One region of the Nocardiopsis sp. NPDC050513 genome, then DNA from elsewhere that is predicted to be linked to it. Evidence: riboswitches for the same ligand, from Rfam matches in the RefSeq annotation. Region 1 holds a riboswitch; the other holds the start of a gene.
The links. Region 1 has a riboswitch for S-adenosylmethionine ahead of thrC (threonine synthase). Riboswitches for the same ligand answer to the same signal wherever they lie in the genome.
Positions count from the first base shown of each region.

Region 1 (4,066 bases):
CCAGCGACCGCGGGTAGTCGTCGTTGACCTCCAGCACCAGCGGCGCCCACTCGGCCGTGCCGAACTCCTCGTTGATCTCCTTGGCCACGCGCAGGACCGCGTCGGTGTACTCCCGGTACTCGGGCACGTCGCCCCGGCTCGGGTAGGCGAACGCCAGGTGGGTGACCCGCCCGCGCCACTCCGGATGCCCGGTGAGCAGTTCGCGGTAGGCCTCCAGCCCGCGCACGATGTTCTTGGACAGCTCCGTGCGGTCCACCCGCACGATGAGCCGGGTGTCGCCGACGACCTCCTCCAGGGTCTCCCGGCGTGCCGCGACCCTGGGGTCCGCCGCGCTCTCGCGCAGTCCCTCCTCGTCCGCGCCCAGCGCGTGCACGCCCACGTCGACCACCCGGCCGCCGTGCTCGACCGTGCGCTTGGCCGTGTCCACGTCGGCGCGCAGGATCTCCGCGCAGCACCGCAGGAAGGCGTCGGCCCAGCGCGGGCTGAGGAACCCGAGGTGGTCGGCGCCGAGCATGCCCTCCAACAGGTCGCGGGCGACCTGGTCGGGCAGCATCCGGAAGTACTCCGGCGGCGCCCACGGCGTGTGCGAGAAGTGCGCGATCCGCAGGTCGGGGCGGCGGGCGCGCAGAATGCGGGGCACCAGGGCCAGGTGGTAGTCCTGCACCGCCACCCGGGCGTTGTCGGCGGCCCCCGCCACCAGGGCCTCCGCGAACGCGTTGTTGTAGGCGGCGTAGTCCTCCCAGCGCCGGCGGAACCCGGAGCCGAAGGAGGGCTTGCCGGGGGTGTCGTACAGCATGTGCTGTGTGAACCACAGCGTCGAGTTGGCGATGCCGGTGTAGGCGCCGGCGAAGGTGTCCTCGGGGATGTCCAGCATGTGGACCCGCATGCCGCCCAGGTCGTGGGACCGGTCCAGGCGTGCCCCGGGGGCCTCGGCCGCGGCGCGCCGGTCGGCGGGGGACAGGGCGGCGCACACCCAGAGGCCGTCGATCTCCGAGGCCACCGAGATCATCCCCGACACGAGTCCGCCGCCGCCCCTGCGGTGCTCCAGGGAGCCGTCGTCGGCGGTCGCGAAGGACACGGGTCCCCGGTTGGAGGCGATGAGGATCTGCGCCTTGTCCACGTACTCGTCCTCTCGGTGGAGCGGATCGGATCTGCCGCCCGCGAGCGGGGTGCGGGTGCGGGGCGGGGTGTTCCCTAATGTCTCGCCTGTGGACCGGGCGCCCAAACGCGCGCCGGGCCACCGCGTGCGAACGTCACACCGACGAAACGCGGCGGCTCCGCGGCCACGCCGCCGACCGGGGACGTCTCACCATACGAGCGGGTTCGTGTGTTCCGGGTCACCCGGTGTGGAAAGCCGGTCAACGTGTCCGTTACAGTGACCGTGCGGATCCGACAGGGTCGGCGCACAATTTCATATTGCTCATCCAGAGGGGTGGAGGGACCGGCCCTACGAAGCCCCGGCAACCATCTCAGCATGCGATACTCGCGCTCCTCGCGAGGCGGCTGGGGCAGGTGCCAACTCCGGCCTGGGGTCAAGGTGGCCACCAGGGAAGATGAGGGGAGACGCCTCGCCATGGCGATTGCCGCCACTGAACCCACCTCCGTCCGCTCCTTCGGCCCCGCGACCGCGCTGTCCTGTCGCGAGTGCGGCGAGCGCTACGACCTCACCCCCCGCTTCGCGTGCGAGTTCTGCTTCGGGCCCCTCGAGGTCGCCTACGACTTCGGGACCGTCGCCCGCGCCGACATCGAGAGCGGCCCGAACAACATCTGGCGCTACCGCTCCCTCCTCCCGGTGCCGGCCAACGTCGCGGAACTCCCCAACATGAACCCCGGCCTGACCCCGCTGGTCCGCGCCGACCGCCTCGCCGCCGAACTCGGCCTCGACTCCCTCCACATCAAGGACGACTCCGGCAACCCCACGCACTCCTTCAAGGACCGCGTGGTCGCGATCGCCGTCGAGGCCGCCCGCACCTTCGGGTTCACCACCCTGTCCTGCTCCTCCACCGGCAACCTCGCCGGCGCCGTGGGCGCGGCGGCCGCCCGCGCCGGTTTCGAGTCCTGCGTGTTCATCCCCGCGGGCCTGGAGGAGGGCAAGGTGGTCATGGCCGCCGTCTACGGCGGCAAGGTCGTGGCCATCGACGGCAACTACGACGACGTCAACCGCTTCTGCTCCGAGCTCATCGGCGACCCGGCCGGTGAGGGCTGGGGCTTCGTCAACGTCAACCTGCGCCCCTACTACGGCGAGGGCTCCAAGACGCTGGCCTACGAGATCGCCGAGCAGCTCGGCTGGCGGCTGCCCGAGCAGATCGTCATCCCGATCGCCTCCGGCTCCCAGCTCACCAAGATCGACAAGGGCTTCCAGGAGCTGGTCAAGCTCGGCCTGGTCCAGGACCGCCCGTACAGGATCTTCGGCGCCCAGGCCACCGGCTGCTCGCCGGTCGCGAAGGCGTGGGAGGCGGGCCACGACGTCATCCAGCCGGTCAAGCCCGACACCATCGCCAAGTCGCTGGCCATCGGCAACCCGGCCGACGGGCCCTACGTCCTCGACATCGCCAGGCGCACCGGCGGCTCCGTGGAGCACGTGAGCGACGCCGAGGTGGTCGACTCGATCAACCTCCTCGCCCGCACCGAGGGGATCTTCGCCGAGACCGCGGGCGGCGTCACCACCGGCGTCCTGCGCAAGCTCGTGCGCGAGGGCAAGCTCGACCCGAAGGCCGAGACGGTCGTGCTCAACACCGGCGACGGGCTCAAGACCCTGGGCGCCGTGGACGCGGGCGTGACCGCCACCATCGCCCCGTCCCTGGCCGCGTTCACCGAGGCGGGCCTGGCCTGACGGCCGCGGCGGCCACCCCGACGACCTCGCGGGGCCCGGTGACGCGTCCCGGTCCCCGCACCCCACCCGACGAAGGAAGAGACACGACATGAGCGCCAGCGTCCGCGTGCCCACGATCCTGCGCACCTACACCAACGACGCCTCCGAGGTGTCCGCCGAGGGCGCGACCCTCGCCGAGGTCATCGACGACCTGGAGGCCAACTACCCGGGCATCCGGGCCCGGATCCTCGACGACGCGGGCAAGGTCCGCCGCTTCGTCAACGTGTACGTGGGCGACGAGGACGTGCGCTTCGAGAAGGGCCTCCAGACCGACGTGGCCGACGGCGCCCAGATCTCGATCATCCCGGCGGTCGCCGGAGGCTGCTGAGCCGCCGCGCGCCGCCGTTCCGGAGCGGGGTGGCGCCGTCCCCTTCCCCTCGGGGGGACGGTGTCACCCCGTTCGTCGTGTCCGGGACCGGTCGGCCCCCGTCGGCACCGCTCGTAGGCTGGTGGCATCGAGACGGACGAGGGTGGAGATGTCGGCGACGCGGCTGTTGGTCCTGGGTGTGGTGCGGATGCACGGGCAGGCACACGGGTACCGGGTGGGGCGCGAACTCATGGCGTGGGGCGCCGACGCCTGGGCCAACGTCAAGTGGGGGTCGATCTACCACGCGCTGCGCAAGCTGAGCGAGGAGGGGAAGCTGCGGGAGTTCGTGGCCGAGGGCGACGACGTCGTCGACCGCACCTCCTACGAGCTGACCGCCGACGGGGAGGCTGAGGCCGACCGGCTGCTGCGCAACGCGTTGGGCGACCCGGGCGACGACCGCGCGCTGCTGTTCGCGGGGGTCACGCTGATGACGGCGCTGCCCCGGGCCGAGGCGGTCGAGGCGCTGGAACGGCGCCTGGCGGCTCTGGAGGGGAAGCGGTCCGACCTGCGGGGGGCCGCGGCGGCGGAGGGACTCCAGCACAAGCCCGAACACGTGGGGGAGCTGTACGATCTGTGGCGGGTGACCGTCGACGCGTCGGCGGACTGGACCCGGCGGCTGCTCGACGCTCTGCGGGAGGGCCGCTACACGATGGCCGACGACGGCCCGGACGCCTTCGGCCTGCCGCCTGTCACGGACTGAGCCCTCCACGCCTTCGGCCTGCCGCCCCCTTCGCCGACCGGCTCGCGGCGCCCGCGGCCACGACCCGCCGACCGGTCCCCGGCGATCGCCGCCCTTCCCAGACAGCTCTCCGCGGCCACGTGTCGGT
Region 1 is NZ_JBITHK010000003.1:109,039-113,104, reverse strand. Features, by position in the region: gene ACIBFB_RS05710 (trehalose-6-phosphate synthase) at 1-1,120, opposite strand, end outside; SAM riboswitch class I at 1,418-1,560, shown strand; gene thrC (threonine synthase) at 1,574-2,833, shown strand; gene ACIBFB_RS05700 (ubiquitin-like small modifier protein 1) at 2,922-3,200, shown strand; gene ACIBFB_RS05695 (PadR family transcriptional regulator) at 3,322-3,939, shown strand.

Region 2 (4,066 bases), on a different contig from region 1:
CCCGGGGACCGGCACGGGATCCGGCCGCTGGGACGCGGCCGTGAGCGGGCCTGCCTTCGATCCTCGGACGTCCGTCACGATCACGCTCCCCCAGCCGGTCCGCTCCCGGGAGGCACGGCGCGTGGATCCGATCGGGACCGTCCGTAGCACGCCCTGCCGTCAGGGCCCGATGCTACCCCCGGGAAAGTGATCCGTCGCACAGGGTCGGGTGATTCGTGCCCCGGTTCTCCGTCTGGGTGGTATCCGCGCGGGATCCGTGGCAGGGAACCGCGCACCGTGCGGCCTCAGAGCACGTTGCGCGGATCCGGGACCGGCGCCAGCCGTCCGTCGCAGTCCGCGTACTCCCACCGGGGGCCGTGCCCGACGAGGGCGGCGACCGCCCCGACGAGCCGGTCGACGTGCTCGGTCGTGGTGCCCACGCCCAGGCTCGCCCGCACCGCCTGCGTGTGCCCCTCGGGCAGCAGGTGGCGGGTCAGGGGGTGGGCGCAGAACAGCCCGTCGCGCACGCCGATCCCGTACTCCGCCGACAGGGCGGCGGCCAACAGTTCGGCCGGAAGTCCGTCCACGGTGAAGGACACGATGCCCACGCGGGTGTGGTCGCTCCCCCACAGGTTCAGCTCGCGGACCCCGCGGATCTCGGCCAGTCCCGCGCGCAGCCGCTCCAGCAGGGCGGACTCGCGGATGTGCAGCAGTTCCTGGGTGGCGGGGGTGAAGGTGTCGCAGGCCGCGGCCAGGGCGACGGCGCCCAGGACGTTGGGGCTGCCCGCCTCGTGCCGCGCGGGCAGGTCGTTCCACCGGACCTCGTGCTCGGTGACCAGTCGGGTGGCCCCGCCGCCGGACAGGTAGGGGGTGGCCGCGCGCAGCCAGTCGGAACGCCCGGCCAGCACACCGGAGCCGAAGGGGGCGTAGAGCTTGTGCCCGGACAGGGCGACGTAGTCCGCGCCGGTGGCCGCGAGGCTGAACGGCAGGTGCGGCACGTACTGGGCGGCGTCGACCACCACCCGTGCTCCCTCGGCGTGGGCCACCCGGACCAGGTCCTCGACCGGCCAGATCTCGCCGGTGACGTTGGAGGCCGCGGTGACGCACAGCAGGGTCGGTCCGCCGGGGGCCTCGCTCAGGGCCCGCCCCGCGGCGGCGACGGCGGCCTCGGGGGACTCGGGCAGGGGAAGGCGCACGACCCTGCCCGCACGGGAGGCGGGGTGCTCCCAGGGCAGCAGGCTCGCGTGGTGCTCGGACTCGAAGACGACCACGGTGCAGCCCTCGGGCACGGCGCGCGCCAGGAGGTTGAGGGCGTCGGTGGTGCCGCGCACGAACACCACGGCGTCGGCGGGCTCGGTGCGCGTGCCCAGGAACCGGGCGACGCTGCGGCGGGCGCGCTCGTAGGCGTCGGTGCTCACCTGGGAGTGGTGGCCCGCGCCGCGGTGCACGCTGGCGTAGTAGGGCAGGGCGTCCGACAGGGCCTCGGCGACGGAGGTCAGGCACGGGGCGCTGGCCGCGTAGTCGAAGTTGGCGTAGTCGACGCGCTCGCCGGTGACGAGGGGGACGCCGGCGTCGGCGGCGACGATCGAGCACTCGGCGGCTTCGTGCGGGCGCGGGGTGTGGATGTGATGAACCGTGGTCAAGATGCACCTCATGTGTGGGTCGGGGGACCCACGTGGTGCCTCACGGCAACAGCTCGGGGTCCGCGCTTGTCAGACACGGTCGTGTCGGGACCTGGTCCTCACCCGGGGCACCCCACCGCGGAAGGAGGGTTGCCGGCCAGCAAGCCGGGGCTTGACGCTGGCACTCGTGACCTGGCGAGAAAGGTAGCACAGCCCCGCCCCCCGCGCACCGGCCGCCTGGTGTGCGCCCGCACACACCCCCGCTTGACACCCGCCGCGGAGCCTGGGACATACTGGAGCCGCCTGCCCTCACGCCGCGGGTGTCCGGCTTCCCCGGCCGCCCTCCAGGCGCGAGACTCCAGAGCATCGGAGTTTTCGCATGCCCGCGAGCGAGAGGTGTGTTGCTTTGCACGGCGACGACCGTATCCAGCAGCTGTTCCGCAACCCCAGGGTTGTCCTGATCTCCGGCTACGCCCGTCTTCCCGACACGGTGGCGAGCCACTCCCAGTACCAGCGGCTCGGCGTCGTGCTCGCCGTGGACACCGCCGACGACCGCATCGTCGCCGCGGACACCACGCTCCTCACCGCCCTGGCCAAGGAGTTCTTCCGCGCGCTCGTCGAGGGCGCCTCGGTGACCGAGGACATCGCCGAGATCGTCCAGCGGGTGCAGACGCGGTACGCGGGCCAGTCCGGCGCCGCCCTCACCACCGCGCTCCGCCGCTGCCTGGAGACCTACTACCAGCTCCGGGACGGCGACCAGCTGCCCGGGCACGCCGACGGCGAGGAGTGAGCGCCCCAGTGTCCGACACGCACGCCGAACCCGCCGCGCCCCCGCCCCTGGCCGGGGTGCGCGTGGCCGACCTGTCCCGGGTCCTGGCCGGGCCCTACGCCACGATGCTCCTCGCCGACATGGGCGCGGAGGTGGTCAAGGTCGAGCAGCCCGGACGCGGCGACGACACCCGCGCCTGGGGTCCGCCCTGGGCGGGCGCCGCCGACGCCGGTACCGAGAAGCCCGGTCCGGGGGAGTCCGCCTACTTCCTGTCGGTCAACCGCAACAAGCGCAGCCTCGCGGTGGACCTGAAGGACCCCGAGGGCCTGGCCGCCGTCCAGGACCTGTGCGCCTCCTCCGACGTCGTGGTCCAGAACTTCCGCCCCGGGGTCGTCGATCGTCTGGGCCTGGGATACGCCGACGTCAGCGCCCGCAACCCGGCGGTCGTGTACTGCTCGGTCAGCGGGTTCGGGCCCGAACACGAGCCCGCCGCGCGCCCCGGCTTCGACATCGTCGTGCAGGCCGAGAGCGGGCTGATGGCGACCACCGGTCCCGCGGAGGGACCCGCGAGCAAGGTGGGCGTCGCGCTCACCGACGTGCTCACCGGCCTCAACGCCGCCGTGGGCGTGCTGGGCGCCCTGATGCGCGCGCGGACCACGGGTCGCGGCGAGCACATCAGCGCCTCCCTCATCAACTCGACCCTGTCGGGCCTGGTCAACCTCACCCAGCAGGCGCTGGTCACCGGGACCGAGCCCGCCCGGGCGGGCAACGCGCACACCACGATCGTCCCCTACCAGGTCTTCCCGACGGCCGACGCCGACATCGTGGTCGCGGCGGGCAACGACTCCCTGTACCTGCGCCTGTGCGCCGCCCTGGACCGGCCCGACCTGGGCGGGGACCCCCGCTACGCCACCAACCCCGGGCGCGTGGAGCACCGCGGGGAACTGGTGGCGGAACTGTCGCGCACCCTGCGCTCGCGACCGGCCGACCACTGGATGGGCGTGCTCGTGGCGGCCGGGGTCCCGGCCGGTCGGGTGCGCGGCGTCCTGGACGCGCTGCGCACCGCCGACGCCCGCGGCGACGACGTCCTGCGCACCGTGGAGCACCCCGCCGTCGGGCCGCTCGAACTGGTCCGCGCCGGGTTCCGCATGGACGGCACGCCCACCCCCCTCACCGCCCCTCCCCTGCTCGGGCAGCACTCCCGCGAGCTGCTCACCGAGCTGGGCGTGGACGGGGCCCGTGTCGACGCGATGATCGAACGCGGCGCCGTCCACCAGCCCGACCTGCCCTGATCCGGGCGACGCGAACGCCGCGCACTCGCACACCGAACCACGAAGGGACTCCCATGAACGACATCCCGCGCAAGCCCGCCGCCCCGGACCCCCGCGACTTCCTCGCGGTGGACGCCACCCTCTCCGACACCGAACGCGACGTGCGCGACGCGGTCCGCGCCTTCGGCACCCGTGAACTCCTGCCGAACGTCGCCGACTGGTTCGAGGCGGGCACCCTGCCCGACCCCCGGGGCCTGGCCAAGGCCTTCGGCGACCTCGGCGTGCTCGGCATGCACCTGGAGGGCTACGGTTGCGGGGGCTCCAGCGCCGTCGCCTACGGTCTGGCCTGCCGCGAGCTGGAGGCGGTCGACTCCGGCCTGCGCAGCTTCGTGTCCGTGCAGGGCTCCCTGGCCATGGCGGCCGTC
Region 2 is NZ_JBITHK010000002.1:39,052-43,117, forward strand. Features, by position in the region: gene ACIBFB_RS02870 (SAM-dependent methyltransferase) at 1-84, opposite strand, end outside; gene ACIBFB_RS02875 (aminotransferase class V-fold PLP-dependent enzyme) at 285-1,622, opposite strand; SAM riboswitch class IV at 1,680-1,794, opposite strand; gene ACIBFB_RS02880 (DUF3870 domain-containing protein) at 2,008-2,391, shown strand; gene ACIBFB_RS02885 (CaiB/BaiF CoA transferase family protein) at 2,400-3,662, shown strand; gene ACIBFB_RS02890 (acyl-CoA dehydrogenase family protein) at 3,716-4,066, shown strand, end outside.
Region 2: it holds a riboswitch for S-adenosylmethionine, as region 1 does, so the genes downstream of both, ACIBFB_RS02875 (aminotransferase class V-fold PLP-dependent enzyme) here and thrC (threonine synthase) in region 1, are expected to answer to the same signal.